DNA from 2 places in the Sanguibacter biliveldensis genome. Region 2 is predicted to be linked to the other one. Evidence: predicted binding sites of a transcription regulator. Region 2 holds the regulator's gene; the other holds the start of a gene.

Region 1 (15,426 bases), 310 kb from region 2:
TCGAGGCCTTCCGGACCGGCGAAGACCTGCACAACTACGTGGGCTCGCGCGTCTTCCAGGTCGAGACCTCAGCCGTGACACCGGCCATGCGCTCGAAGATCAAGGCGATGTCCTACGGCCTCGCCTACGGGCTCTCGTCCTTCGGCCTGTCTAACCAGCTGAACATCGACGTGAAAGAGGCCTCCAAGCTCATGGAGGACTACTTCACGCGCTTCGGTGGTGTGCGGACGTACCTCGCCGGAGTTGTCGACGAGGCGCGTGCTAACGGGTACACGGCCACGATCATGGGGCGCCGCCGCTACCTGCCCGACCTCACGAGCGACAACCGTCAGCGCCGGGAGATGGCCGAGCGCATGGCCCTCAACGCGCCGATCCAGGGCAGCGCAGCCGACATCATCAAGGTCGCGATGCTCGGGGTCGAGAAGGAGATCGCGGTCCGCGGGCTGAAGTCCCGCCTGCTGCTCCAGGTCCACGACGAGCTCATCCTCGAGGTCGGCCACGGCGAGCTCGAGGAGCTCACCGCCCTCGTCCGCGAGCAGATGGGATCGGCGGCCGACCTGCGCGTCCCGCTCGACGTGTCGGTCGGCACGGGGTCCAGCTGGCACGACGCCGGACACTGACGACAGCTCGTGCGGGCAGGCTCGCACCCCGGGCCGACGTGGACGCTCAGCCCGGCGTGCGCGCGCTGAAGATCGCCGTCCCGGGGAGGAGGCGTCCGCGGGTCGGGCTCCATCCTCCCCAGGTCTGGTCGTGCCCCTCGGGCCACTCCGGCTCGACCACGTCGACGAGCTGGAGCCCCGCGGCCGTGATCTCACGGACGTGGTCACCGAGCGTCCGGTGGTACTCGGCGTAGGTGACGGTCCCGCTCTCGTCCCGCTCGGCGTACGGCCTGCGGTCGAAGTATGACCGCTGAGCCGTGAGCCCGCGCTCGGTCGGGTCGTCGGGGAAGGCCCAGCGGACGGGGTGCGTCACGGAGAACACCCACCGTCCGCCGGGCCGCAGCACGCGCGCGACCTCGGCGTGCACGGCCAGGGCGTCGGGGACGAAGGGGATCGCACCGTAGGCGCTGAAGACCACGTCGAAGCTCGCGTCGGCAAAGGGCAGGACCCGGGCGTCGACCTGGAGGACCGGGACGTGCGTCCCCTGCGCAGCATCGATCCGCAGGCTCTCCCGCAGCATCCCGTGGGAGACGTCGGTCGAGACGACCCGCGCTCCCTGGCGGGTGAGCCACCTGCCGCACTGCGCCGCACCAGAGCCGATCTCGAGCACCTGGGCACCGCGCAGCGACTCGAGAGGCCCGAGCAGGTGCGCGTCCTTCTCCCGGAGTCCTTCCGGGCACCAGCAGAAGTCGTCGGCGCCGAGAAATTCGCCGTGCTCGTCGAGGTATTCCGTCGCGTTCTCGTCCCACCAGCCGCGGCTCGCAGCCCCGGCTGATTCGTCGGGCACGTCCTGGTAGCCGGCGCGCAGCGCTCTGTCGTTCGTCACGGGACCAGTCTGAGGCATCGGGTCGCTCGGCTGGCCGACCTCTCGGTGGGCGAGCGCGCCGGTCTGCCGACGAAGATGCTGGTCAACCCGCCGCGCGACACGCTGCTGGGCTCGCAGCGGGCCTGCCGGGCGGGGCGCCCCTCGCGTGCGGCCTGTCCTCTGCGGGGGTGTGGTCAGCAGAGCGACACCTGTCCCTCCGGATGGGACCAATGGCGGCTCGGACCAGCGGAGGGGCTCTGTAGGGTTGAGGTCGAGGGTCCAGTTCTGGACCACGCGACGACGCTGCTCACCTGACACTTCTTGAGGGAGTTTGAATGAGAATCGGTCTGCTCACCGGCGGTGGCGACTGCCCAGGGCTCAACGCTGCGATCCGTGCGGTCGTCAAGCAGGGGCTGGGGGAGTACGGGCACACCATCATCGGCTTCCGCAACGGGTGGAAGGGTGTCGTCGACGGCGACGTCCGGACCATGTCCCGTGAGGACATCCGCAACGTCCTTCCCCAGGGCGGGACGCTGCTGGGCACCGCGCGGTACCACCCGCACTCGGCAGACGGCGGTCTCGACGGCGTGATGGCGACGCTCGAGGCCGAGCGGATCGAGGCGCTCATCTGCATCGGTGGTGACGGGACGCTCCACGCGGCCAACAAGGTCGCCGAGCAGGGCATCAAGATCGTCGCGATCCCCAAGACCATCGACAACGACGTCGCCGGGACCGACCTGTCGATCGGCTTCCACACCGCCGTCAACATCGCGACCGAGGCGATCGACCGCATCCACACGACCGCGGAGAGCCACAACCGCGTCATGGTGGTCGAGGTCATGGGCCGCCACGCCGGATGGATCGCCGTGAACGCCGGGATCGCCGGAGGCGCCGAGCTCGTGCTCGCCCCCGAAGAGCCCTTCGACATGGACCGCATCGTCAAGTTCCTCAAGCACCGTCACCGCTCGCACGCGAACTTCTCGATCGTCGTGGTCGCCGAGGGCGCGCTGCCCAAGGAGGGCAGCTCGATGCAGTACGAGGCACAGCTGGGCAAGTTCGGCGAGATCGTCGCCGGCGCCATCGGTGAGCGCGTCGCGAACGAGATCGCGACCCGGACAGGCTTCGACACGCGACTGACGATCCTCGGTCACGTGCAGCGTGGCGGGACCCCGACGCCGACCGACCGGATCCTCGGCAGCCGCTTCGGTGTCGCGGCCGTCGACGCCGTGAGCCGCGGCGAGACGAACGTCATGACGGCCCTGCGCAACGAAGAGGTCGTCCTCGTGCCCCTCGAGGAGATCGCCGGCAAGGTCAAGCACGTCCCCGACGACCTGCTGCGGGTCGCCCGGGTCCTCGCCTGAGAGACCAGCACGCCCGCGCGGGCGACGACGGGTCTGCCCTGATCAGGGGCCCGTCGTCGCCCGCGCGCCCACGTTGACCCACACACCGCCGCGCCGGTAAGGTATATGGCGGTGCAGTACGGTCGCGCCCGCTCGTCCCGGAACGGTCAAGAAGCTCTCAGAGGCTCTCGTCTGTCGTCGCGACGAAGGGGTCGGCACGCAGGCGCTGCGCACGACACGCACCACCAGCCTGTTGCACCTGCACCATCTCGCAGTACTGAGCACCATGTCCCGTGCCCTCGCGCACGAACACGCAGCATCCCTATCCGAACTACTTCCTGTCCGCATCGGAGCACCTGACTCAATGACCATCTCTACCCCCGCGAAGTCCGCCCCGCAGGTCGCCATCAACGACATCGGCACTGCAGAAGACTTCCTTGCAGCCATCGACGCCACCATCAAGTACTTCAACGACGGTGACATTGTCGAAGGCACCATCGTCAAGGTCGACCGTGACGAGGTCCTCCTCGACATCGGTTACAAGACCGAAGGCGTCATCCCCTCCCGCGAGCTGTCCATCAAGCACGACGTGGACCCCGGAGAGGTCGTCCAGGTGGGCGACGTCGTCGAGGCGCTCGTCCTCCAGAAGGAGGACAAGGAAGGCCGTCTGATCCTGTCCAAGAAGCGCGCACAGTACGAGCGCGCCTGGGGCACGATCGAGAAGATCAAGGAAGAGGACGGCGTCGTCACCGGCACCGTCATCGAGGTCGTCAAGGGTGGCCTCATCCTCGACATCGGTCTTCGTGGCTTCCTCCCCGCCTCGCTCGTCGAGATGCGTCGCGTCCGCGACCTCCAGCCGTACGTCGGCAAGGAGATCGAGGCCAAGATCATCGAGCTCGACAAGAACCGCAACAACGTGGTCCTGTCGCGCCGTGCCTGGCTCGAGCAGACGCAGTCCGAGGTTCGCTCCACCTTCCTGCAGACGCTGCAGAAGGGCCAGGTGCGCCCCGGTGTCGTCTCCTCGATCGTCAACTTCGGTGCCTTCGTGGACCTCGGCGGCGTCGACGGTCTCGTCCACGTCTCCGAGCTGTCCTGGAAGCACATCGACCACCCGGGCGAGGTCGTCGAGGTCGGTCAGGAAGTCACCGTCGAGGTCCTCGACGTCGACTTCGACCGCGAGCGTGTCTCCCTGTCGCTCAAGGCGACGCAGGAAGACCCGTGGCAGACCTTCGCCCGTACGCACGCCATCGGTCAGGTCGTGCCGGGTAAGGTCACCAAGCTCGTCCCCTTCGGCGCGTTCGTGCGCGTCGAGGACGGCATCGAGGGCCTCGTGCACATCTCGGAGCTGGCTGTCCGCCACGTCGAGCTGCCCGAGCAGGTCGTCAACGTCGGCGACGACGTCTTCGTCAAGGTCATCGACATCGACCTCGAGCGTCGCCGCATCTCGCTGTCGCTGAAGCAGGCCAACGAGGGCGTGGACCCGGAGTCGGACGACTTCGACCCCGCTCTGTACGGCATGGCTGCCGAGTACGACGAGGCCGGGAACTACAAGTACCCGGAGGGCTTCGACCCCGAGACGAACGAGTGGCTCGAGGGCTTCGAGTCGCAGCGTGAGGTCTGGGAAGGCCAGTACGCCAAGGCGCACGAGCGCTGGGAGTCGCACCGCAAGCAGGTCGCCGAGGCCGTCAAGGCTGACCTCGAGGCCGCTGAGTCGGGCGACACCGACTCTGGCTCGAGCTCTTCCTCGGCCAGCACGTACTCGTCGGCTCCGGCTGCCGAGCCCACCTCCGGTGGCGGCACGCTCGCCTCGGACGAGGCTCTCGCCGCACTCCGCGAGAAGCTCACCGGTAACTGATCTGACCCGGGGCCTCGGCCCTGAGACGGCTCAGCACTGACAGCAGAGGCCGGTCACCTTCGGGTGGCCGGCCTCTGCTGTGCCCTGGCCAGGGGCGGTTCTCCGCCGTCCGCCAGTGTCCACGAGGTCGCACCTGTGGCGGCGAGGTCGCACGGACACGCCAGAGTACGGGCAGCGAGCCGTGCTTCTGTCGTGTCCGTGCGACCTCGTCATTGAGGGACGACTTCGTCATCGTCTGGACGACCTGGGGGCGGGACTGTGCCCTGGTAACGGGGAGCCGGGTCGGGCCCCGGTCCGGAGAGACCGGGGCCCGACCCGGCTCGAGCCGGAGCTTCTGTCAGGCTGGGTCGCTCAGACCGCTCACGGCCTCGGCGAACTGGGTGTGGTAGAGGTCGGCGTAGAGACCGCCGGCCTCGAGCAGCTCGGTGTGCGTGCCCTGGGCGACCACGCGCCCCTCGTCGAGGACGACGATCCTGTCCGCCTCACGGATGGTCGACAACCTGTGCGCGATGACCACCGAGGTCCGGCCGACCAGGGCTGCGCTCAGCGCACGCTGGACGGCTGCCTCGGACTCCGAGTCGAGGTGTGCTGTCGCCTCGTCGAGGACGACGACGTCCGGTGCCTTGAGCAGCAGCCGCGCGATCGCGAGGCGCTGCCGCTCACCGCCCGACAGCCTGTACCCGCGGTCGCCCACCACGGTGTCGACACCCGAGGGCAAGGACTCCACGAGGTCCCAGATGTGCGCGGCGCGCAGCGACTCCTCGATCTCCTCGTCGGTCGCGTCCGGCCGGGCGTACCGCAGGTTGCCGGCGATCGTGTCGTGGAACATGTGCGAGTCCTGGGGGACCGTGCCGACAGTCGCGCGCAGGGACTCGAGCGTCACGCCCCGCAGGTCCTGGCCAGCCACCTCGATCGTGCCCTCGGTCGGGTCGTACATGCGGGTGACCAGCTGAGACAGCGTGGTCTTGCCAGCACCCGACGGGCCCACGAGGGCGACCATCTCGCCGGGTTCGACCCGGATGCTCACGTGGCTCAGCGTCGTGGACTGCGGGTCGTTGACGAGGGTCGCGACAGACTCGAGCGACGCGAGCGAGACCTCGGCGGCCGTCGGGTACCGGAAGGTCACTTCGCGCAGCTCGATGCTGGCTCCGTGCTCGGCGACCGCGAGGCGCAGGTCTGTCGCGTCCTGCGCATCGGTCACGCTCGGTTGGAGGTCGAGGACCTCGAGCACCCGCTCGAAGCTCACGAGCGCTGTCATCACGTCGACCTGGACGTTGGACAGGGCGGTGAGCGGCCCGTAGAGCCGGCCGAGATAGGCGGTGAGTGCGACGACGACCCCGACCGTGAGCCCGCCGCTGATCGCGCTGAGCCCACCGACGCCGTAGACGACCGCGACCGCGAGGGCGGCGACCGTCGTCAGGCCCACGCGGAAGTAGGTCGAGTACATGGCGAGCTTGACGCCGATGTCTCGGGCGCGGCCGGCGTCGTGCGCGAACCTGCGTGACTCGTCGGCCGGACGACCGTAGGTCTTGGCCAGGTGTGCGCCCGCGACGTTGAAGCGTTCGTTCATGGTCTGCGAGGTGTCCGCGTTGATCTCGTAGGACTCCCGTGTCAGCCGCGCCAGCCGTGGTCCGATCCACCGGGCCGGCAGGATGAAGGCGGGCAGCAGCACCAGGGACAGGGCTGTGAGCTGCCAGGACATCGAGAACATCGCGGCGAGCACGAAGACGACGGTCAGGGTGTTCGAGAAGACGTTCGACAGCGTCGAGGTGAAGGCCTGCTGGGCGCCCAGCACGTCACCGTTGAGGCGCTGGACGAGGGCACCGGTCCGGGTGCGGGAGAAGAAGGCGAGGGGCATCTGCTGGACGTGGTCGAAGACCGCGATCCGCAGGTCGAGGATGAGTCCTTCGCCGATCCGCGAGGACAACCAGCGCTGCGCCATCGTCAGCGCCCCCGAGGCGAGAGCCAGGACAGCGACGAGTCCTGCGAGCCACAGCACGACGTCTCGCCGGCCCGGGGTGATCCCGTCGTCGATGATCGCCTTGAAGACGAGCGGCGTGGCCGCCCCGATGAGGGCGTCGATCGCGATGAGCACGAGGAACACCGTGAGCTGCCGCTTGTACGGGCGGGCGAAGGCCAGCACGCGCCGGACCGTGCCGTCGGCGAGCCGGTGCTGGGTGATACCGCGTTCCTGGCGGAACGAGCGGAGCTGTCCGCCGCCGCCTCCACCTCCTGCGTGCATCGACACGATGTGCTCCCTTCGACGTGCTGTGTGGTCGTGCTGCTCGCCGCGACCTGTCGCGGCTCGGCGCGCCGTGGGCACGGCGGACGCGATACGTTGGGCCGACGCCCGTGCACCGGGCACCGGACGGTACGGCGCCCAGGGCGCCGTCCTCGCCGGCCGTGCGACGAGAGGGACGAGATGATCAGGATAGGTCTGACCGGCGGGATCGCCGCCGGCAAGTCGGTCGCCTCGACGCGCTTCGCGGAGCTCGGCGCAGTCGTGATCGACCACGACGTGCTCGCCCGCGAGGTCGTCGAGCCAGGGACTGTCGGGCTCGACCGGGTGGTCGAGGCCTTCGGCCCGGAGGTGCTGCTCGAGGACGGCTCGCTCGACAGGCCGGCGCTCGGTCACATCGTCTTCGGCGACCGTGCGCGGCTGGACCTGCTGAGCTCGATCATCCACCCGGAGGTGGCGCGGCTGTCCGCAGAGCGCGAGGCTGCCGTGGCCACCGCAGATGCCAACGCCGTGGTGGTCCACGACATTCCCCTGCTCGTCGAGACAGGGCAGCAGGAGACCTTCCACGTGGTGGTCGTGGTCGACGCCCCGGCCGACCTGAGGATCCGCAGGCTCGTCGAGAAGCGGGGCCTGGACCTGCCCGAGGCCCGTCGCCGGGTCGCGTCGCAGGCGACGGACGAGGCGCGCCTCGCAGCTGCCGACGTGGTGCTGCCCGGGGCCGGTGACGTGTCGCAGCTGCGCGCTGCCGTCGACGCCCTGTGGCGGCGGCTCCAGGACGAGGTCGAGGCAGAGGTGCCCGTCCCCTGACGCTGCTGCTCTGGCGCTGTGGCCACCGGCACGCTCGTCCCGGTGGGCGTTGTCGGTGGCTGGTCGTACGGTTGTTCCATGCGACCTGTGACAGATCTCCAGCGGACAGTGGCACCCTTCGAGGTGATCTCCGAGTACACCCCGTCGGGGGACCAGCCGACGGCGATCGCTGAGCTCGCAGAGCGTATCCAGGGCGGTGAGAAGGACGTCGTGCTCCTCGGTGCCACGGGTACCGGAAAGTCCGCGACCACGGCCTGGCTCATCGAGAAGCTGCAGCGTCCGACGCTCGTCATGGCGCCGAACAAGACCCTCGCCGCGCAGCTCGCGACAGAGTTCCGCGAGCTCTTGCCGAACAACGCCGTCGAGTATTTCGTGTCGTACTACGACTACTACCAGCCCGAGGCGTACATCGCGCAGACGGACACCTTCATCGAGAAGGACAGCTCGATCAACGACGAGGTCGAGCGCCTGCGCCACTCGGCGACGAGCAACCTGCTCACGCGGCGCGACGTGATCGTCGTCGCGTCGGTGTCGTGCATCTACGGTCTGGGTACCCCGCAGGAGTACGTGGACCGCATGGTCCGGCTCGACGTCGGCGACCAGGTCGACCGCGACACCCTGCTGCGCAAGTTCGTCACCATGCAGTACACCCGCAACGACATGGCCTTCACCCGTGGCACCTTCCGCGTCCGTGGGGACACCGTCGAGATCATCCCGGTGTACGAAGAGCTCGCGATCCGCATCGAGTTCTTCGGCGACGAGATCGAGGCGATCCAGACGCTGCACCCGCTGACCGGTGACGTCGTGCGCAACGAGACCTCCATCCACCTCTTCCCGGCCACGCACTACGTCGCCGGTCCAGAGCGCATGGAGAAGGCCATCGCATCGATCGAGACCGAGCTCGAAGAGCGTCTCGCGACGATGGAGGCCCAGAACAAGCTGCTCGAGGCGCAGCGCCTGCGGATGCGCACCACCTACGACATCGAGATGATGCGCGAGATCGGCAGCTGCTCAGGTATCGAGAACTACTCGCGGCACATCGACGGTCGTGGTCCGGGCACGGCCCCGCACACGCTGCTCGACTACTTCCCCGAAGACTTCTTGCTCGTCATCGACGAGTCCCACGTGACGGTCCCGCAGATCGGCGCGATGTACGAGGGTGACATGTCGCGCAAGCGCAACCTCGTCGACCACGGCTTCCGACTGCCGAGCGCGATGGACAACCGTCCGCTGCGCTGGGAGGAGTTCGTCGACCGCATCGGCCAGACCGTCTACCTCTCGGCGACCCCCGGCAAGTACGAGCTGTCGATGGCTGACGGCTTCGTCGAGCAGATCATCCGTCCGACGGGACTCATCGACCCCCAGGTGATCGTCAAGCCGACCAAGGGGCAGATCGACGACCTCCTCGAGGAGATCCGCGTCCGCGCGGAGAAGGACGAGCGCGTCCTGGTCACCACGCTGACCAAGAAGATGGCCGAAGACCTCACCGACTACTTCCTCGACAAGGGCGTGCGAGTCAGGTACCTGCACTCCGAGGTCGACACGCTGCGACGCGTCGAGCTGCTGCGTGAGCTCCGGATGGGGGAGTACGACGTCCTGGTCGGCATCAACCTGCTCCGTGAAGGCCTCGACCTCCCTGAGGTCTCGCTCGTGGCGATCCTCGACGCCGACAAAGAGGGCTTCCTGCGGTCCGCGACCTCGCTCATCCAGACCATCGGTCGTGCGGCTCGTAACGTCTCGGGCCAGGTGCACATGTACGCGGACACCGTGACGCCGTCGATGGCCATGGCCCTCGAGGAGACCGACCGCCGCCGCGAGAAGCAGGTCGCGTACAACCTCGAGCACGGGATCGACCCGACCCCGCTGCGCAAGAAGATCAGCGATGTCACGGACATGCTCGCCCGCGAGGACATCGACACCCGCGAGCTGCTCGAGGGCGGATACCGCAAGCCCGCCAAGGGTTCGGCGCCTGTCCCGGGCGGCCCGAAGGAGGGTGCGTCCGGCAACAGGCTCGCTGTCGCTGCTGCCGGTGATCTTGTCGGCCTCATCCAGGAGCTCGACGAGCAGATGCACGCTGCTGCGGCCGAGCTGCAGTTCGAGCTCGCGGCCCGCCTCCGCGACGAGGTCTCGGGCCTGAAGAAGGAGCTCCGGCAGATGCAGGCCGCCACGGCCTGACCTCCTCGCGCGTGACAGAGGTCGGCGGACACGCCCATGACAGACGAAGACGCGGCCACCCCCGACGGGGTGGCCGCGTCTTCTTGCGTCTGAGGGGGAGTGCCTGCCGGGAGGACCGAGGGACGAGGAGCGCCGGGCCGAGTTCCACCAGAGGTGTGTCACGTCGGGCGCGACGGGAGGCATGTCAGGCCGGCCGCGACCTGGCATGCGGCAGACCGAGCGCCATCGACGCTGCGTCGGACCTGTGGGCCGAGAGGCCGATGGAGCGTCAGTCCGCCCAGGGCCCGAAGACGACTGTCCACTCGGTGACTGCACGAGCCGCGACGAGCTGCTGCTGGTGGAAGGGGTCGGCGTCGAGGATCGAGCTGACGGCCTCAGCAGACGCACCCGTGAGGATGAGCAGCGCACCCTGCATGTCGTCGTCGGAGACCGGACCCGACGCGAGCAAGATCCCCGCGGCATACAGACCGCCGAGGAAGGCACGGTGCGCCGGGCGGTGCGTGTCGCGGGCAGCAGAGTCGTCGGTGTAGACGTAGGTCACGGCGTAGGTGGTCATGCCCGCCATTCAAGCACCTTCACCAGCGGCGGGACCGCCACTCGTCGAGGTGCGGACGCTCAGCGCCGAGGGTGGTCGGCGCTCCGTGCCCGGGGTGGATGACGGTGTCGTCCCGGAACCGGGCGAAGATCTTCTCCTCGACGTCACCGAGGAGCTGCGCGAACCGCTCCGGGTCGTGGTTGGTGTTGCCGACCCCGCCGGGGAACAGAGAGTCACCGGAGAAGATGTGGGTGCGACCGGCGACAGCGTCGGGCTCAGACACCTCGTCCGGCTCGACCAGCACGAGGGCGACCGACCCGGGGGTGTGGCCGCGGAGCGGGACGACCTCGAGGTCGATCGTCCCGGCGACGAGGTGCTCGCCCGCGTGCAGGCGCTGCCGCGTGGGCACGCTGATGGCCTCGGCGTCCTCGGCACCCGCGGCCGTCGTCGCCCCGGTGACACCGACCATGTCTTCGAGCGCCCCGACGTGGTCGTGGTGGCTGTGGGTGGTGACGACGAGGTCGAGGCGCGCAGACCCCGAGCCCTCGCGCACGAGCGCGAGCAGCCGGTCCGAGTCGGCAGCGGCGTCGACGAGCACCTGCGCGCCGGTGGTCCGGCAGGTCAGCAGGTAGGCGTTGTTGTCCATCGGGCCGACCGCCACCGACCTGAGGTCGACGTGGTCGAGCCGGGTCAGTCGTGTCGGCGAAGCCGGCGCGGTGCTCTGGTCGTCGGTCATGGTGCGTCCTCCCTCGTCCTCGGAGCGCCGCTCGGCGCCTCCGCCGTGCCGGTGGTCGTCGTGCCTGTGCTGGTCGTCCCGGTGCCAGTCGTCCCCGGGCTCGTCGTGCTGGGGGCGTGGTGCCCCGCGGAGTGCAGACCGCCACAGTCGCTCGTGGCTCGGTCGAGGCTGTGGACAGCGCGCACGAGCCCGAGGTGGGAGAAGGCCTGCGGGAAGTTCCCGGCCATCCGTGCGCGCCCGTCGTCGTACTGCTCAGCCATGAGCCCGAGGTCGTTGGCCGAGCCCACGAGGGTGTCGAGCAGCTGCTGCGCCTCGTCGGTCTGGCCGGTGCGGGCGAGGGCGTCGACGAGCCAGAAGGAGCACACGAGGAACGGCGCCTCGTCGCCCTCCAGGCCGTCACCTGTCTGCTCGGTCTCGTAGCGCCTGACGAAGCCGTGCTCGGTGGCGAGGGTCCGCTGGATCTCCCGGACCGTCCCGACGAACCTCTCGTCGGTCGGGTCGATGAACCCCACCTGGGCCATCTGCAGCAGAGACGCGTCCGTGTGCTCGGCTCCGTAGTACTGGACGAAGGCACCGAGCCCCGTGTCGAAGCCGTGCTCCATCACCTGGGCGTGGATCTCGTCACGGGCAGCCTTCCAGTGCTCGACGGGCCCGTCGAGGCCGTGCACCTCGACACCCCTGACGGCTCGGTCGATCGCTGCCCAGCTCATCACGCGCGAGTGCACGAAGTCCCGCTCGGGTCCTCGGACCTCCCAGATCCCGCGGTCAGGGCGGTCCCAGTGCTCGACGAGCGCGTCGACGAGGTGCCTCTGCAGCGACCAGCTGTCGGCCGTCTCCGTGAGGCCAGCGTCCCGCGCCATGTCGAGGGCGCACATGACCTCGCCGAGCACGTCGTTCTGCACCTGGTCCACGGCCGCGTTCCCCACCCGCACGGGCCTGGAGCCCGCGTACCCGGGCAGGTGGTCGAGCTCGTGCTCGGGGAGGTCGCGACGCCCGTCGACGCCGTACATGATCTGCAGGTCTTCAGGGTCACCGGCGACCGCGCGCAGCAACCAGTCGCGCCATCCGACGATCTCGTCGTGGTAGCCAGACTCGACGAGCGCCTCGAGGGTCATGGCGGCGTCGCGCAACCAGCAGTACCTGTAGTCCCAGTTGCGCTCCCCGCCGAAGTCTTCGGGCAGGGAGGTGGTCGCCGCCGCGACGATCCCGCCGGTCGTGCTGCTCGTCAGGAGTCGCAGGACGAGCAAAGACCTGACGAGCGGCTCGCGGTAGGGGCCGGAGTAGGGAGTCTGACGGGCCCAGTCGTGCCAGCTGTCGGTCGCTGTGGCGATCACGTGCGCGACGGACAGCGGTGGGGGAGTCGCACCCCAGGACGGTGTCCAGGTCGAGGAGAACGTGAACCGTTCACCCTCGCTCGCCTCGAAGACGTCTCGGTGACGGTGGTCTTCGGCCCGCGGCAGCCGGGTGCCGCGCAGCAGCAACGAGTCTGGGCCGGCGACGGCGCGGATCGCGTGGCGCCCGGTCCGGTGGTCGTCGTCGACCCGGCTCACCCAGGGTTCGTAGGCGCCGTAGCCGAAGCGCACCACCCACTCGTGCTCGATCGTCACGTGGCCGTCGAGCACCTCGAGCTCGCGGACCAGGTCCGCCCGCCCGTCGCCGGGTGGCATGGCGTCGACGACGCGTGCCGTGCCTGTCGCCGTCGTGTAGGTGGTCTCGAGGACGAAGGAGTCGCCGAGATACCGCCGTGTCACCGAGACGGGGTCGCGGACCGTCAGCAGCCACCGTCCGTTCTCGGGGGTGCCCAGCAGCGCGGCGAAGCACGCCGGTGAGTCGAAGTCGGGCAGGCACAACCAGTCGACCGACCCTGTCCGGCTGACGAGTGCGCAGGACCGCCCGTCGCCCAGGACCGCGTAGTCCGCGATCGGTGTCGAGCAGGGGGTGGTGTCGAGCGCAGGGCTGTCAGGCATCTCCCGATTGTGGTCTCTCGACGGTCGTCGAGCACGTCGGGGGAGGTCGGAGCGGTGCGGGAGGCATCTGGGGCCGCGTCGAGGGCTCAGGAGGCTACCGTCACGTCGCGGGGCTCGGAGCCGTGAGGGCGGCTGCAGTGGGGCCTGGCGACGGCACGCGAGACGTGCGACCCGGTCACAGTTCTTCGAACAGGTGTGCGCGTGTCGGTGGTCGACCGTACGATGTCGGGGTGAGTGATCGCCTCGTCGTCCAAGGTGCCCGTGAGCACAACCTCCGCAACGTCGACCTGGATCTTCCCCGTGACGCCCTGATCGTCTTCACCGGTCTGTCAGGCTCTGGGAAGTCCTCGTTGGCCTTCGACACCATCTTCGCCGAAGGGCAGAGACGGTACGTCGAGTCGCTGTCCGCGTACGCGCGCCAGTTCCTCGGCCAGATGGACAAGCCCGACGTCGACTTCATCGAGGGCCTCTCGCCCGCGGTGTCGATCGACCAGAAGTCGACCAACCGGAACCCTCGGTCGACCGTCGGCACCATCACCGAGGTCTACGACTACCTCCGTCTGCTCTTCGCGCGCGCCGGCACGCAGTACTGCCCGGTGTGCGGCGAGCGTGTCACCGCCCAGACCCCGCAGCAGATCGTCGACAGGCTGCTCGAGCTCCCCGAGGGCACGCGGTACCAGGTGCTCGCACCTGTCGTCCGCGGGCGCAAGGGTGAGTACGCGGACCTGTTCAAGGAGCTCCAGTCGAAGGGCTTCGCCCGTGCCCGGGTCGACGGCGAGGTCGTCCAGCTCACCGAGCCCCCGACGCTCGAGAAGAAGCTCAAGCACACCATCGAGGTGGTCGTCGACCGTCTCGTCTCGCGCGAGGGCGTCCAGCGTCGTCTGACCGACTCGGTCGAGACCGCCCTCGGCCTCGCGGGTGGTCTCCTGGTCGTCGAGATGGTCGACGCGGAGGAGGGCGACCCGGACCGGGAGCGCCGGTTCTCCGAGCACCGCGCGTGCCCGAACGACCACGTGCTCACCCTCGACGAGATCGAGCCGCGGACCTTCTCCTTCAACGCGCCCTACGGTGCGTGCCCCGAGTGCACGGGCATCGGCATGCGCCTCGAGATCGACCCTGAGCTCGTCATCCCCGACGAAGACAGGTCGCTCGCCGACGGGGCCGTCGCCCCGTGGTCGCAGACCTCCTCCGAGTACTACCAGCGGGTCCTCGGCGCTCTCGCCAAGGACCTCGGCTTCTCGATGGACGTCCCGTGGCGAGCGCTGCCCGAGCGCGCCCGCAACGCTGTGCTGCACGGACAGAACCACGAGGTGCAGGTCAAGTACCGCAACCGCTGGGGCCGTGAGCGTCAGTACTCGACAGGTTTCGAGGGGGTCATCTCCTTCCTCGAGCGCCGTCACTCCGAGACCGACTCCGAGTGGTCGAAGGAGAAGTACGAGGCCTACATGCGCGAGGTCCCGTGCCCCGTCTGCGACGGCACGCGCCTCAAGCCTGAGGTGCTCGCGGTCCGCGTCGACGGCAAGTCGATCGCCGAGGTCTGCGCCCTCCCGCTGCGCGAGGCCCGCGACTTCCTCGACAACCTGCAGCTGGGTGTGCGCGAGCGTGCGATCGCGACGCAGGTCCTCAAGGAGATCCAGGACCGTCTCGGGTTCCTGCTCGACGTCGGGCTCGACTATCTCTCGCTCATGCGTCCCGCCGGCACCCTGTCCGGTGGAGAGGCCCAGCGCATCCGCCTCGCGACCCAGATCGGATCAGGCCTCGTCGGCGTGCTCTACGTCCTCGACGAGCCGAGCATCGGTCTGCACCAGCGGGACAACCGCCGCCTCATCGACACGCTGACTCGCCTGCGCGACCTCGGCAACACGCTGATCGTCGTCGAGCACGACGAAGACACGATCCGCACTGCGGACTGGGTCGTCGACATCGGCCCGGGTGCTGGTGAGCACGGTGGTCGTGTGGTGCACTCCGGCGACTACGCGGGTCTGCTCGAGGCCCCGGAGTCGGTCACCGGCGCGTACCTCGCCGGCCGTCGCTCCATCCCGATGCCGACGCTGCGCCGTCCCGTCGACCCCAAGCGCCAGCTGACCGTGGTCGGTGCGCGCGAGCACAACCTCACCGGGATCGACGTGAGCTTCCCGCTCGGGGTGCTCACGGCTGTCACGGGTGTGTCGGGCTCGGGCAAGTCGACGCTGGTCAACTCGATCCTCTACACGGTGCTCGCCAACGAGCTCAATGGCGCCCGCCAGGTCGCCGGCCGCCACAAGCGGGTCACCGGGCTCGAGCACCTCGACAAGGTGGTCCACGTCGA
Region 2 (15,426 bases):
TCGGGGAGGCCCAGGTCGAGGAGGACGCAGTCGACGTCGAGCCGACCGAGGGCCTCGTCGATCGAGCGCGCGCGGTCGAGGGTCACCTCGAGGGCGCTGTCGGCGAAGAGCTCTTCGACCAGCATCGCGTCGCCGTCGTCGTCGTCGACGATGAGCACCCGGACCGGGGCGGTCTCGCCGGTCGACCCGTCTCTCACGCTCACCGCACTCCTCCCCCCAGACGAATATCCGCTGATCTTAGTCGCCACGGCCCTCCCGGCCCATCTCCGCGGCGCGTCGGGGTGCCACGATCAGCAATAATGGACGGTCGCGAACGTGGGACTGCGGCACCAGCAGCCTCCAGTCGCCATCTCATCTCCGTACCCCCGCGAGGGAAGGACCAGCGTGACCGAGCAGCCCGACGAGATCAGGGTCGAGCAGGACACCCTCGACGTCCTCTACGCACGGCTGGACGAGCTGCGCGCCGTCACGCGCGAGCGCCTCGCCGAGGTGCGCCGGTCCGGACCGAGCGGGTCCCCCCAGAACCGCAGCGAGCGCGACGCCTTCGCGACGCTCTACGAAGACCGGGCCGCGCTGCTCGACGCCGTCGAGGACAGGCTGTGCTTCGGCCGGCTCGACTTCGACGACGAGACCACCCGGTACATCGGGCGCATCGGGCTGACCGACGAGCAGCACTCCTCGATCCTCACGGACTGGCGCGCCCCTGCGGCCCAGGCCTTCTACAGGGCGACGGCGGCCCAGCGCGACGGCGTGCTGCGCCGCCGGCACCTCGTAACGTCGGGTCGTCGCGTCACGGGTCTCGAGGACGAGGTCCTCGACCTCTCGGGCGGGGCGGCCTCGGACCTCAACCTCTCGGGCGAGGGCGCGCTGCTCGCGGCACTGTCAGCGGGTCGCACAGGGCGCATGGGCGACATCGTCGCGACCATCCAGGCCGAGCAGGACACCATCATCCGCTCCGACCTGCAGGGTGCCCTCGTGGTCCAGGGTGGCCCCGGCACAGGGAAGACCGCTGTCGCCCTGCACCGCGCGGCCTACCTGCTCTACGCCCACCGTCGTCTGCTCGAGCGCTCGGGTGTGCTGCTCGTCGGCCCGAGCCAGTCGTTCTTGCGGTACATCGACCAGGTGCTCCCCTCGCTCGGCGAGACCGGGGTCGTGAGCACGACGATCGCCGACATCCTGCCCGGGATCGAGGCGCGCGGGACCGAGGAACCGAAGATCGCCGAGATCAAGGGACGCTCGGTCTTCGGCGCGATCGTCAGACGCGCCGTGAGCGCACGCGAGCGCGTCCCCGCGCAGGACACCAGGGTGCGCGTCGACGGATACGACCTCGTGATCCGGCGGCGCGACATCCGTGACGCCATCGCGAAGGCGCGGCGTCACCGCAAGCCGCACAACCTCGCGCGGGTGACCTTCGTCCGCGAGATGCTCAACCGTCTCGCGGCGCAGTACACCGAGCAGCTGAGCTATTCGGTCGAGTCGGACGAGCGCGGCGAGATCCTGGAAGAGCTGCGCAGCACGAAGGAGATCCGGGTCGCGCTCAACCTCGCGTGGATGCCGATGTCGCCCCAGAAGCTGGTCGAGGACCTCTACGCCAAGCCGCACAGGCTCGCCGAGGCCGCCCCCGAGCTCTCAGCAGCCGACAGGGACGCCCTCGTGCGGGCCCCGGGCTCGCCGTGGACCGAGGCCGACGTGCCGATCCTCGACGAGGCTGCCGAGCTGCTCGGCGAGGACGACCAGGTGGCCCGGGCGCAGGCGCGCCAGGACGCGGAGCAGCGTGAGGAGCGGCTCGAGTACGCCCGTCAGGTGCTCGAGGGCTCGGGCGGGAACGGCATGGTGAGCGCCGAGGCTCTCGCCGACAGGTTCGCGACCTCTGGTCCCTACCTGACGACCGCAGAGCGTGCGGAGAAGGACCGCAGCTGGACCTTCGCGCACCTGGTCGTCGACGAGGCCCAAGAGCTGTCTGCGATGGCCTGGCGGATGCTCGTGCGCCGCTGCCCGACGCGGTCGATGACCATCGTCGGAGACGTGGCCCAGACGTCCTCGCCCGCTGGGGCCCGCTCGTGGGACGCGATGCTCACGCCGCTGCTGCGCGACTCCTGGCGCCTGACCGAGCTCACCGTCAACTACCGCACGCCCGAGGAGATCGCGTCGGCCGCGCAGCGCATGGCCGTCGAGGCCGGGCTGCCCGTCTCGAGGCTCACGTCCGCGCGCGAGGTCCCGGCCGCCCTCACGGTCCACAGGCTCGCGGCAGACGAGGTGCGTGCGCACACCGTGGAGATCGCTGTCGGGCTGCTCGCCGACATCCGCTCGGGCGGCGCGGGACAGGTCGCGGTCGTCGTGCCGGCCGCGGAGGTGGCCGACGTCGAGAAGATGCTCCGGGAGATCCCCGCGGCTGCGTCCGCAGGTGACGGTCTGGTGGTCGCCTCCGCCCGCGAGGTCAAGGGGCTCGAGTTCGACGCCGTCGTGCTCGAAGAACCGGCTGCCCTCGTCGACGGGCCCGGCGGCGCGTCAGACCTGTACGTCGCGATGACCCGGCCGACCCGCTACCTGCACGTCACGCACTCCCGGGACCTCCCTGCGGGCCTCGTCGGCTGAACCCCGTGGGCGGCCGCGCCCCGGGGCGCCGGAAAGATCCGTCCACGTGCCAAGACCGTTTTGGTCGCAGCGCGCGGGGGGAGGACGATGACTGCGTGCTGAAGGCCCTCCTCCTTGAAAATGTCCACCCGCTCACCGTCGAGATCTTGGCCGCCCACGGCGTCGAGGTCGAGGTCCGGTCTGGCGCCCTGGACGAGTCCGAGCTGATCCACGCCCTCGAGGGCGTCCACATCCTCGGTATCCGTTCCAAGACGCAGGTGACCGACGCGGTGATCGCCGCCTCTCCGGAGCTCCTGACGATCGGCGCGTTCTGCATCGGGACCAACCAGATCGACCTCAGGTCGGCTGCGAGCCACGGGGTCGCGGTCTTCAACGCGCCGTTCTCGAACACCCGGTCCGTCGTCGAGATCGCGCTCGCCGAGATCATCTCGCTCACCCGTCGCCTCACGGAGCGCGACAAGGCGCTCCACGCCGGGGTGTGGGACAAGTCGGCCGAAGGCTCGCACGAGGTCCGTGGGCGCACGCTCGGCATCATCGGCTACGGCAACATCGGCACCCAGCTGTCGGTCCTCGCCGAGAACCTCGGCATGTCCGTCGTCTTCTACGACACCTCGGAGAAGCTGGCGCTCGGCAACGCGCGTCGCCTCGGGTCCCTCGACGAGCTGCTCGCCGTCGCGGACGTCGTCACGCTCCACGTCGACGGCCGCAGCGGCAACGCGGGCCTGTTCGGAGCCCAGCAGTTCTCGCAGATGAAGCCCGGTGCGATCTTCCTCAACCTCTCGCGCGGCTTCGTGGTGGACACCCACGCCCTGCGCGAGGCGATCTTGTCCCACCACCTCGCGGGTGCGGCGATCGACGTGTTCCCCGAAGAGCCGAAGAAGCGCGGGGACGCCTTCGAGTCTGAGCTCCGTGGCCTGCCCAACGTCATCCTCACCCCGCACATCGGTGGCTCGACGCTCGAGGCACAGGAGGCGATCGGCGTCTTCGTGGCGAACAAGATCCGCGACTACGTCCGCTCGGGCTCGACGACCCTGAGCGTCAACCTGCCGAACCTGGCTCTCGAGAGCTCGACAGGTGTCGCCCGCGTGGCTCACCTGCACCGCAACACCCCGGGTGTCCTCGCCGAGGTCAACCGCACGCTCGCCGAGCACGGCACCAACATCGAGGGTCAGCTGCTCGCGACCCGCGGTGAGGTCGGCTACGTGGTGACCGACGCCGGCTCGAACGTCGAGGCCGCTGTCGTCGAGGCGCTGCGGGCGATGGGCCAGACGATCAAGCTGCGGGTGCTCACCGACATCAAGGGCTGAGCCGCTCCGGCTGGGCCGCATCCTCCGAGGGGACGCCCACCGGGGGTCCCCTCAGCACGGAGTCGTCGTCGCTCCGCGGGGCGGACGTCGCCGCTCCGCATCCAGCAGACAGCAGACAACAGACAGCGAGGGTGGTACGGGAAGATCCCGTACCACCCTCGCTGTCTGCTCTAAGCCCGGCTGCTGCTGGGCGCACGCCTGGTCACCCAGACTTGCGGCGGAAGGTGCGCTGCGTCTTGCCGATCGGCTCGGAGCCGTGGACGCTGCCGGTGTTCGTGTCACCCTCGGAGGTCAGGTGCCGAGCCGCGTTCTTGCGGTCGAGCGCCTCTTTGAACTTCGCCTTCGTGTCCGCGCTGATCGCGGTCTCGGGAACTTCTCGGTCCTGAGTCATCTGCTCCGGCCTCCTCGTCTCGATGTCTGCCGATGCAGACCAACCCTCCCGCAGCCCGGCGTAGGACGCCAGACATTTCTCTCGCCGACGTGGTCGCCACGAGAGACAGGGACGGCAGCCTCGAGTATCGCAGCGGTACCGTACAGTCATGCGCTCCCCCGCCGACGACCGTCTCGACAGCCTCCCCGTCCGCCGTGTCGGTCGCTCTGGTCTCGGCGTCTCCGCGCTGAGCCTGGGGCTCTGGCAGAACTTCGGCGACGCCGCACCTGCCGACGACCAGCGATCCCTCGTGCTGCACGCCGTCGACTCAGGGGTCGTGCACTTCGACCTCGCGAACAACTACGGCCCACCACCGGGGTCGGCCGAGACGGGCTTCGGCCGGATCCTGAGGCGTGACCTCGCCGCGCACCGGCACGAGCTGAGCATCAGCACCAAGGCCGGGTACAGGCAGTGGCCCGGTCCACGCGGTGAGGGCGGCTCCCGCGGGTATCTGCTCGCCTCGCTCGACCAGTCGCTGCGCAGGCTCGGCATCGACGAGGTCGACATCTTCTACAGCCACAGGTTCGACCCGAGCACCCCGCTCGAGGAGACGATCGGTGCGCTGGACACTGCCGTGCGGTCCGGGCGAGCCCTCTACGCAGGCATCTCCTCGTACTCGGCGACCCGGACGCTCCAGGCGCTCGAGATCGCCGACGCCCTCGGGCTGCGGCTCACAGTCCACCAGCCTTCGTACTCCCTGCTCAACCGGTGGATCGAGGTCCCTGACGACTCAGGTCGCTCGCTCGTCGAGGTCGCGGCCGCGGCGGGCACAGGCCTCGTCACCTTCTCTCCCCTGGCCCAAGGACTCCTGACAGATCGCTACCTGGACGGTGTGCCGGCTGACTCGCGTGCCGCGAAGGGGACGTCATTCCAGCGGCAGTACCTGTCGGAGCAGAACCTCGCCTCGGTGCGCAGCCTGCGGGACATCGCCCTGCGACGTGGTCAGACCCTCGCGCAGATGGCCCTCGCGTGGTGTCTGCGGGACGAGCGGGTGAGTGCGGTCCTCGTCGGCGCCCGCACGACCGCGCAGCTCGACGAGAATCTCGCAGCGCTCGAGGCCCCCCCGTTCTCGGCCAAGGAGCTCGACGCCATCGACGGGGCTGCGGTCGAGGGCGGGCTCAACCTGTGGGCGTCCCGCTCGAGCGAGCTCTGAGCGGTCCCGTCCTCAGGACCCACCCTCCAGGTGAGTCCTGGCCGGCCGACGATCAGTCCTGCGGGGACGCGGAGTCGCGGTCGTTCTGCTCGTGCTCGGCGCGCAGGAGGTTGATCGCCGCCTCGAAGTCTTCGAGGGAGTCGAAGGCCTGGTACACGGAGGCGAACCGCAGATAGGCGACCTCGTCGAGCTCGCGGAGCGGCCCGAGGATCGTCAGCCCGATCTCATAGGCGTCGAGCTCGGCGATGCCGGTGGCCCGCACGCTCTCTTCGACGCGCTGGGCGAGCAGAGCGAGGTCGTCTTCGCTCACGGGTCGACCCTGGCACGCCTTGCGCACCCCGTTGACGACCTTCTCGCGGCTGAACGGCTCTGTGACACCGGAACGCTTGACGACGGAGAGGCTCGCGGTCTCGAGCGTGGTGAAGCGCCGAGAGCACGCAGGGCACTGCCGGCGGCGACGGATCGACGCGCCGTCGTCCGAGGTTCGCGAGTCGACGACCCGGGAGTCCGCGTGGCGGCAGAACGGGCAGTGCACAGTGGCCTCCATCTGGACGTGCTCGGATGCCGCGGCTCCGCGGCACTCGCAAGGGTACGCGCGTCCCCGAGACCTGCGCACATGCCTCACCAGCCCGCGCCCGGAGACAGAGACGGAGGTGGTCGTGGTCGACCACCTCCGTCCGGGACGCCCCCGTCCCCACAGTGCCTGGACGACTCGCCTCGTCATGACACCGGCGTGCTGTCGGAGTGCCTGGTGATGACCACCCGTGCACCCCGCCTCACAACCCGGCCCCCAGCCGGTTGATGAGGTAGTCCTAACTTAGGGCGACCTAAGAGAGCGGGCAACTCTCCTCGAGCCCCTTCTCACATGTCGAGACGACGTCGCGGGTCACCGGGCCGGGACCAGGATGCGCTCACCCACCTCGAGGGATGCCGTCGACCGGCCGTTGAGCTCGACGAGCATGTCGACCACGTCGCGGCGGTCTTCGCCGGGGAGGGCGACGTCGCCGGCGATCTGCCACAACGTCTCCCCCGGGGCCACGAAGTGGTCTGCCACGGCGACAGGCTCGGCCGGGGCGCTCGCGAAGGCGCGGTCGCCGAGGAACATGCCGAGGGCGACGAGCGCGACGGCGAGAGCCGACAGCACCCACCACCCGCGCCGGGTCAGGCGGAGGTCGCGGAGCGAGCCCTCGCGGGCGGCCGACGGGGCGGACGAGCGCCGCCCGTCACCGTCTCGCACCAGGCGCAGCTCTGGCCGGGGCGTCAGCACCTGTGCGGTGTGGGCCATGTCGACTCCTCTCCTGATCGTCGTCGGTCGGGGTGACCGGGCGACGCGTTCGAACATGTGTACGTCGTACAACTGTACGAAGGATCGAGAATATTGCAAGGGGTCTGGCGCGACACGCTCGAACAGGTGTTTGAAGTCGCGGGGGCCGGGCCCTACTGTTGAACCACCAGCAAGGACACTCGACCACGGGCCACCGACATTGCTGCCGCTGCTGCTGGCTCCGCCTCAGCGCCGGCGCGACGACGACCGCCCGGGGCAGGGACGACCAGACCGCAGCACGCAGCACCGACCGGAGGCCCGACGTGAAGACGCAGGACAGCACGCCGTCAGGAGCGACCACGACCGAGGGCGACGGCGCGAGCGCTGCTGCCACGGGCCCTGTGTCGGTGATCGGCGCTGCGGACGGCCTAACCCCGCGGCAGCGCGGCGTGCTGGACACGATCCGCACGTCGGTCGAGACGCGTGGCTACGCGCCGAGCATGCGCGAGATCGGTGAGGCCGTGGGGCTGACCAGCCCGTCGAGCGTCAAGCACCAGCTGACCACCCTCGAGCGCAAGGGCTATCTGCGACGCGACCCGAACCGGCCGCGCGCGATGGAGCTCGTCACCCAGGGGCCCGCCGCCGAGCCCGCAACGACCGAGCTGACCGGACGCCCCGCCGGACGCTCGCTGCGCTCGGTCCCCCTGCCTGTGCGTGCGTCGACCGACGAGGACCACGACAACCACCCCTCGCCGTCCTACGTGCCTGTCGTCGGCCGGATCGCTGCGGGTGGTCCGATCCTCGCGGAGCAGATGGTCGAAGACGTCTTCCCCCTCCCCCGTCAGCTGGTGGGAGACGGCGAGCTCTTCCTGCTGAAGGTCTCCGGCGAGTCGATGATCGACGCCGCGATCTGCGACGGCGACTGGGTCGTGGTGCGCCGTCAGCCCGTGGCGGAGAACGGTGAGATCGTCGCCGCGATGATCGACGGCGAGGCGACGGTGAAGACCTTCAAGCGGATCGACGGGCACGTGTGGCTCATGCCGCACAACGACGCGTTCTCACCCATCCTCGGCGACGAGGCCACCATCCTCGGCCGCATCGTCACGGTCCTGCGCAGCCTCTGACAGAGACTGGCGGTCCGTGGACCACCGGCCAGCCAGGTCCCCCCTGCACGCAGCAGAGCGCCGCACCCCACGAGGGGTGCGGCGCTCTGCTGCGTGCAGGGGGTGCGGGTCAGAAGCCGAAGCGGCGAGCGACCTCCTTGAGGGAGGTCGCCGAGTGCTGGAGCCCACGGATCTCGACCGGGGAGAGCGGGACCTGCAGCTTGTCTGTCACGCCGTGACGTCCGACGATCGAGGGGACCGAGAGGCAGATGTCGCTGATGCCGTAGTAGTCGTCGAGCAGCGTCGAGACGGGCAGCACACGGTGCTCGTCGTTGAGGACGGCCTCGATGATCCTGGACCCGGCGAGCGCGACGGCGTAGTTGGTCGCCCCCTTGCCCTCGATGATGCGGTAGGCCGAGTTGATGACCTCGTGGGCGATCTCGTCGCGGACCTGGGCAGTGAGGGGCTCGCGGCCGTCGATCGCGTCCCACTCGAGCAGGGGCACGCCGCCGATGGTGGCCGAGCTCCACAGCGGGATCTCGCTGTCCCCGTGCTCGCCGGCCATGTACGCGTGGACGTTCTGGACCGCGACACCGCAGTGCTGGGCGATGAGGAACCGCAGACGGGACGAGTCGAGCACGGTGCCCGAGCCGAAGAGCTGCGTGGGGGGCAGCCCTGAGATCTTGAGCGCCGCGTAGGTGACGATGTCGACGGGGTTGGTCACCATGACGTATGTGGCGTCGGGGGCGACCGCGAGGAGCTCGGGGAGGATCTTCGACACCAGGCCGATGGTCGCCTCGGCGAGGTCGAGCCGGGTCTGGCCAGGCTTCTGCTTGGCGCCGGCGGTCACCATGATGATGTCGGCGTCGGCGCAGACCGCCACGTCGTCAGAGCCCACGACCTCGGCCATCGGCATGAACTGGATGCCGTGGGACAGGTCGAGAGCCTCTGCCTCGACCTTGGCCCGGTTGATGTCGTAGAGGGCGATGTGGCGGGCGGAGCCGCGCATGAGCGCGGCGTAGGCCATCGTCGAGCCGACGGCGCCGGCTCCGACGACCGCCACCTTCGTGGTCTTGCGCGCGCGGGGCGTCTCGTCGGGTGCTCGGTGGGTCTCAGGCTGGCTCATCGGTCCTCCATGAAGTCGGGCGCTGGTGAGGGGTGCGCTGGGATCAGCCTAGGGCCGAGAGACGCTCCAGCGCAGAAGTGGCGACCTGTCGGTCGGTCGTCCGCCAGAAGTCGGGCAGCGAGCTGACCAGGAACTTCCCGTAGCGAGCCGTGACCAGGCGTGGGTCCAAGATCGCCACCACGCCCTTGTCCTCGACCGTCCGCACGAGCCGCCCTGCGCCCTGGGCGAGCAGGAGCGCCGCGTGGGTGGCCGCGACCTGCATGAACCCGTTGCCGCCGTGGCTCTCGACGTACCTGGCGCGTGCCGCCTTGACGGGGTCGTCGGGCCGAGGGAACGGGATGCGGTCGATCATCACCAGGCGGCAGGACGGACCCGGGACGTCGACCCCCTGCCAGAGCGAGAGAGTGCCGAAGAGGCACGTGGCCTCGTCGGCAGCGAACTGCTTGACGAGGGTGGGCAGCTGGTCGTCGCCCTGGCAGAGGATCGGGACGTCCAGGCGCTCCCGCAACAGCTCGGCCGCGCGCTCTGCGGCCCGGCGCGAGGAGAACAGCCCGAGCGTCCGTCCGCCGGCGGCGGTGATGAGCGCAGCCATCTCGTCGACCTGGTCGTCGGTCGTGCTCTGCTGGCCCGGGGTCGGCAGGCTCTTCGCGACGTAGAGGATGCCCTGGCGCGGGTAGTCGAAGGGGCTCCCCACGTCGAGCCCGCGCCATCGCGGCGCAGGCCCGCTCGACTCCGTGCCGTCCGCCTCGGTCGCCGCACGCTCGAGGCCGACCGAGCGGGCGACGGGGTCGAAGGAGTCACCGAGCGCGAGCGTCGCGGAGGTCAGCACGCCGACCTTTTCGCTCCACAGGTTCGTCCGGAGCAGCCCAGACACCCCCAGCGGGGCGGCGTGCAGCTTGGACATCCCGGCTCCGAAGCCACCCTCGGCCCCTCGTGAGCACCAGAGCACGTCGAAGCCCGTGGCCTCACCGGTCATCCGCTCGGCGATCTCGAAGATCTGCAGCATGCTCGACTGGGCCATCTTGAGGCCCGAGTCGGCTCCGCCCTCACCGCCACCGGCTCGCGGTTCGGGCTTGAGCTCGCTCAGCACGCCGCGGGCGGCGTCGCGGACGCCCGCGACCGCGAGCCGGGCCCCCTCGGGGAGCCCGTCGGGGAAACGCTCTGCGGGCAGCCCGGCGACGAGAGAGCCGAAGTCCGAGGTGGCCGCGTCCAGGTCGGTCGTCAGCACGCCGCCGTGGCGGCGAGCCTGGCGCGCCGCGTGCTCGATCGAGGCGACCGAGAGCTCGACTGTCGCCGCGGCGGTGACCCTGTCGGCGAGCTCGTGCGCCTCGTCGGCCACCACGACCGAGTGCTCAGGGAGGACGTTGGGTGAGCCCGTCGCCGCGATGCCGAGCATCGCGTGGTTGGTCACCACGACGTCGGCCTCGCGGGCCAGGGCCCTGGCCCGCTCCGGGAAGCACTCCTCGATGAGCGGGCAGCGCTGGCCCAGGCACTCGAGCGAGGTCACCGAGACCTGGCGCCACGCACGGTCCGGGACGCCGGGGACGAGGTCGTCCCGGTCGCCGGTGTCGGTCGTCCGTGCCCACTCGCGGAGCCTGACGACCTGCTGCCCGAGGCTCGCGGCCTCCGCCGCCGGGACGGCCTCGCCGCCGGTGAGCGGCTCTGCAGGGCCCTCGGAGCGGGGCATGTCGAAGAGGGTGCCCGCGTCGTCGGCCGGGTAGCCGCCGTCGATCTTGTGCAGGCAGGCGTAGTTGTGCCAGCCCTTGAGCAGGGCGAGCGTGGGACGGCGGGGCAGGTGGTCCGCGAGGGCCTCTGCGACCAGGGGGAGGTCTCGGGACATGATCTGCCGCTGGAGCGCGAGGGTCGCGGTCGAGACGATCACGCGCTCGCCGGCGTTGACGGCGTGGTGGACGGCCGGCACGAGATAGCCGAGCGACTTGCCGGTGCCGGTCCCGGCCTGGACCAGCAGGTGCTCGCCCGAGGTCATGGCGGTCGACACGGCCTCGGCCATGTCGTGCTGCCCGTCGCGGCGACCGCCGCCGAGAGCGCCGACGGCGAGGTCGAGCAGCGTGTGCACCTCGTCGGCCGAGCCTGTGGTCGTGGCGTTCGGGGTGTCCTTCACCCGAGGAGTCTACGGTCCGGAGCAGGCCTCATCGAGACCGGCCCCGGACCGTGGGTGCTCAGGAGCGGACGGCCACGGCGGCGAGCTCTGCTGCGAGCTCGTCGTCCACCCGACCACGCAGCAGGGTGCCCTCGCCGACGTGCTCGAGGTGGTCGATCTCACCCTCGAGGTGCACGCGGTTGACGAGGTCGCCCCGGCTGTACGGGACGATCAGGTCGACCGTCACCCCGGGGTGCGGGAGCGCCGCGGAGATGAAGTCGAGCAGCTCGGTGATGCCCTCCCCCGTGTGCGCAGACACCACGAGGGTCGTGCGCTCCCGGCTGCGCAGCCGGGCGATGGTGTCGGGGTCGGCGAGGTCGGCCTTGTTGAGCACGATGACCTCGGGGACGTCGAGCGCCCCGGGGATCCCCTCGAGCACGTGCCTCACGGCCGCGATCTGACCTTCGGGGTCGGGGTGCGAGGCGTCGACCACGTGCAGCAGGAGGTCGGAGTCGGCGACCTCTTCGAGGGTCGACCTGAAGGCCTCGACGAGCTGGTGCGGCAGCGACCTGACAAATCCGACGGTGTCCGCGAGCGTGTACACGCGTCCGTCGGGGGTCTTGGTGCGTCGCACCGTCGGGTCGAGGGTCGCGAAGAGCGCGTTCTCGACGAGCACACCGGCTCCCGTCAGGGCGTTGAGCAGGCTCGACTTGCCGGCGTTGGTGTAGCCGGCGATCGCGACCGACGGGATCGCGTTGCGCTTGCGCGAGGACCGCTTGGTCTCGCGGGAGGGAGCCATCGCGGCGATCTCCCGGCGCAGCTTGGCCATGCGGTTGCGGATGCGACGACGGTCGAGCTCGATCTTCGTCTCACCCGGTCCGCGCGAGCCCATGCCCGCCCCGGCGCCACCGACCTGGCCACCGGCCTGGCGGGACATCGACTCTCCCCAGCCTCGCAGGCGCGGGAGGAGGTACTCGAGCTGGGCGAGCTCGACCTGGGCCTTGCCCTCTCGGGACTTCGCGTGCTGGGCGAAGATGTCGAGGATCAGCGCGGTCCGGTCGACGACCTTGACCTTGATGATGTCCTCGAGCGCACGACGCTGGGACGGGGCGAGGTCGCCGTCGACGATCACGGTGTCGGCGCCGGTCCCGGCGACGACGGCCGCGAGCTCAGCGGCCTTGCCCGAGCCGAGGTAGGTCCCCGGGTCAGGCGTCTGGCGGCGCTGCAGGAGACCGTCGAGCACCTGGGAGCCGGCGGTCTCGGCGAGCGCCGCGAGCTCGCGGAGCGAGACCTCGGCGTCGGCCGCGTCGCGGGCCCAGAGCCCGACGAGGACGACCTTCTCCAGGCGCAGCTGGCGGTACTCGACCTCGGTGACGTCCTCGAGCTCGGTCGAGAGGTTCGCGACACGTCGCAGCGCAGACCGTTCGGCGAGGTCGAGCTGGTCGCCGTCGTGGGCGGAGTGCTGGGTCCCGCCGTCTGCTCGTGCCGTCCCCGCCCGCGCGAGGACACGGGCGACGACGTCGCTCGCGATGTCCCGCGCCGACGGTGCCGCGACGCCGACGTGCTGGTCTGTCGTCGGCGACGGACCCTGAGCAGGTTCGGGGCGCGGTTCGTGGCTGTTCGTCATGCACGTCCTTCGTGGATGGTGGTGTTCGTGTCCCTCTAGGTTCCCACGAGGGCCGCCTGCGCCGAAGACATTTTGCGCACAGATGAACTGCTGCGGCCCGGCTGGGCCTACGATGACGCGTTGTGAGCGATCAGACCCCAGACCACTACTTCACCGCTGAGCCGGCCTCCTCCGCCGAGCGCCGGGCACTCTCCGTCGTGCTCGACGGCAGGAGCGTCGACGTCGAGACGGCCGGCGGGATCTTCTCACCCGGCCGGCTGGACCTCGGCACCCAGGTCCTCCTGCGCACGGTGTCCGACCCGCCGACGGGCGACGTGCTCGACCTCGGGTGCGGCTGGGGGCCCGTGGCGCTGACCATGGCGATGCAGAACCCGCAGGCGCGGGTGTGGGCCGTCGACGTCAACGAGCGCTCGCTCGACCTCACGCGCCGCAACGCGTCACGGCTCGGCCTGGACGGGATCACCGCGTGCACCCCCGACGACGTCCCGGCGGACGTCCGTCTCGCCCAGATCTGGTCCAACCCGCCGATCCGGGTCGGCAAGGAGATGCTGCACTCCATGCTCGACAGGTGGCTGCCGCGCCTCGTGCCTGGTGGGTCCGCCTACCTGGTGGTGCAGCGCAACCTCGGCGCGGACTCGCTCATGGGATGGATGAACGACCGCTACGACGGGACGACCGCGGAGGTCCGCACGCCCGAGGGCGCCCCCTTCGAGGCCGTGGCGACCAAGCTCGCCTCGGCCAAGGGCTTCCGGGTGATCGAGGTCGTCGCGGGCTGAGGCCCGCTGCTGCGCGGGCGGTCAGTCCCGGCGCACCGTGCCCTCGGCCACGAGCACCGCGGGTCCGGCGAGCTCGACGTGCCCGTCGTCGAGCAGGGTGACCCGCACGGTCCCGCCGGGCACGTCGACGAGCCAGACGTCGGGGGCCTGCGGTCCGGCCCACGCGCGGACCGCGAGCGCCGCCGCGCACGCACCGGTGCCGCACGAGCGGGTCTCCCCCACGCCGCGCTCGTGGACGCGCATGCGGACCCTGCCGACGACGGTGCCGTCGACGCTGGTCTCCTCGCCGAGAGGGACCACGAGCTCGACGTTGGTCCCGTCGGCGGGCAGCGGCAGCACGTCGGGCGCTGTCGTGAGGTCGGCGCGCTCGAGGTCGTCGAGGCTCGCGAGCGCGACGACGGTGTGCGGGTTGCCGAGGTCGACGCTCAGTGCGGGCCTGGGGACCTGGGCGTCGGCAGGCTCGAGCCCGGCGACGGTCACCTCGGCGTCGAAGCCGTCGCTGACCGCGGAGTCTCCCCCGGGGAAGGACCAGACGCCCATGTCGACCGCGTACCAGCCGCTGTCTTCCTTGCGGACCCGCCGAGCACCGGCGCGCGTGCCCAGGACGAGCTCGCGCCCGTCGGCGAAGGTCGCCAGGCCGAGCTCTTCGAGGTAGGCGGCGAAGACGCGGACGCCGTTGCCGCACATCTGGGCGACGGACCCGTCGGCGTTGCGGTAGTCCATGAACCAGTGGGCTGCGGGCTCGTGGGCGAGCACAGCCTGTCCCTCGGGCAGGGCCGACGAGGGGACCACCCGGATGACGCCGTCTGCGCCGATCCCGGCGCGGCGGTCTGCGAGCGCCCGCACGAGCGCCGGCGTGAGGTCGAGGAGCGCCTCGCGGTCGTCGAGCAGCACGAAGTCGTTCTCGGTGCCGTGGCCCTTGGTGAAGGGCAGGGGCGTCGTGGGGATCGTTCCTGGCGTCATGAGCCCAGACTACGGCGCACGGGTCCGTCCGCGGGCGGGGGCGGTGTCCCGCGGTCGGCCGACGCGACGACGGCGAGGGCCTCCTCGACGAGGGTGGGCGACTCGGCCCGCAGCCAGTGCACGCGCGGGTCGCGGCCGAACCACCCCATCTGCTTGCGGGCGAGCCGTCGGGTGTTCGCGACGATGTCGGTCCTGGCCTGGTCGAGCGTGGTCTCCCCCGCGAGGTGGCGCAGGATCTCGGCGTAGCCGACGGCGCGGGACGCCGTCGTGCCCAGGCCGCGGTCCGCGAGCGCGACGACCTCCTCGACGAGGCCGCGCTCCCACATGGCGTCCACGCGTGCCTGCGCGCGGTCGTCGAGGAGACCGCGGTCGATGTCGAGGCCGATCTGCACAGCGGGCCTGACGTACTCCTGGCGTGGGAGGTTCGCGGAGTACGGGGCACCGGTCAGCTCGATGACCTCGAGGGCGCGGACGATCCGGCGGGTGTTGCGGGGCTCGACGGCCGCAGCGGCAGCCGGGTCGCGCTCGGCGAGCTCGTCGTAGAGACGACGGGTGCCCTCGGACTCCGCACGTGCCTCGAGAGCAGCACGGACCTGCGGGTCGGTCCCCGGGAAGCGCATGTCGTCGAGGAGGGCTCGGAGGTAGAGGCCCGAACCTCCCACCACGAGGGGACGTGCACCCCGGGACTCGATCGCGGCGAGGTCTGCGCGCGCCTGGGTCTGGTACGTGGCTACCGACGCGTCGTCCTGGACGTCGAGGACGTCGAGCTGGTGGTGGACCACGCCCCGGCGGTCGTCGACGGGCACCTTCGCAGTCCCGACGTCCATGCCGCGGTAGAGCTGGTAGGCGTCGGCGTTGACGATCTCCGGTGGGGAGAAGTCCCCGCCCGCACCCTGGAGAGCCTCGGCGAGATCGAGGGCGAGGTCCGATTTTCCGGTGGCCGTGGGGCCTACCACTGCGACGATCAGCACACCGAGACGG

The links. The regulator LexA, encoded in region 2, represses DNA repair genes until DNA is damaged. The targets are predictions, from matches to a motif close to TCGAACANNTGTTCGA.
Region 1: a site for LexA is predicted at 13,304-13,319, ahead of uvrA (excinuclease ABC subunit UvrA). Genes of this name have one in related genera too.

The regions. Positions count from the first base shown of each region.
Region 1 covers NZ_CP138359.1:2,257,904-2,273,329, reverse strand. Annotated here, with positions in the region: gene polA (DNA polymerase I) at 1-620, shown strand, start outside; gene SANBI_RS09905 (class I SAM-dependent methyltransferase) at 667-1,503, opposite strand; gene SANBI_RS09900 (6-phosphofructokinase) at 1,800-2,825, shown strand; gene rpsA (30S ribosomal protein S1) at 3,169-4,659, shown strand; gene SANBI_RS09890 (ABC transporter ATP-binding protein) at 4,997-6,901, opposite strand; gene coaE (dephospho-CoA kinase) at 7,082-7,705, shown strand; gene uvrB (excinuclease ABC subunit UvrB) at 7,784-9,880, shown strand; gene SANBI_RS09875 (YciI family protein) at 10,149-10,445, opposite strand; gene SANBI_RS09870 (MBL fold metallo-hydrolase) at 10,456-11,151, opposite strand; gene SANBI_RS09865 (glycoside hydrolase family 15 protein) at 11,148-13,118, opposite strand; gene uvrA (excinuclease ABC subunit UvrA) at 13,349-15,426, shown strand, end outside.
Region 2 covers NZ_CP138359.1:2,570,309-2,585,734, forward strand. Annotated here, with positions in the region: gene SANBI_RS11245 (PP2C family protein-serine/threonine phosphatase) at 1-203, opposite strand, end outside; gene SANBI_RS11250 (HelD family protein) at 385-2,595, shown strand; gene serA (phosphoglycerate dehydrogenase) at 2,691-3,902, shown strand; gene SANBI_RS11260 (DUF5302 domain-containing protein) at 4,105-4,293, opposite strand; gene SANBI_RS11265 (aldo/keto reductase) at 4,442-5,485, shown strand; gene nrdR (transcriptional regulator NrdR) at 5,538-6,020, opposite strand; gene SANBI_RS11275 (LysM peptidoglycan-binding domain-containing protein) at 6,372-6,770, opposite strand; gene lexA (transcriptional repressor LexA) at 7,151-7,873, shown strand; gene SANBI_RS11285 (L-lactate dehydrogenase) at 7,983-8,978, opposite strand; gene SANBI_RS11290 (ATP-dependent DNA helicase) at 9,022-11,100, opposite strand; gene hflX (GTPase HflX) at 11,159-12,706, opposite strand; gene SANBI_RS11300 (class I SAM-dependent methyltransferase) at 12,829-13,482, shown strand; gene dapF (diaminopimelate epimerase) at 13,504-14,445, opposite strand; gene miaA (tRNA (adenosine(37)-N6)-dimethylallyltransferase MiaA) at 14,442-15,416, opposite strand.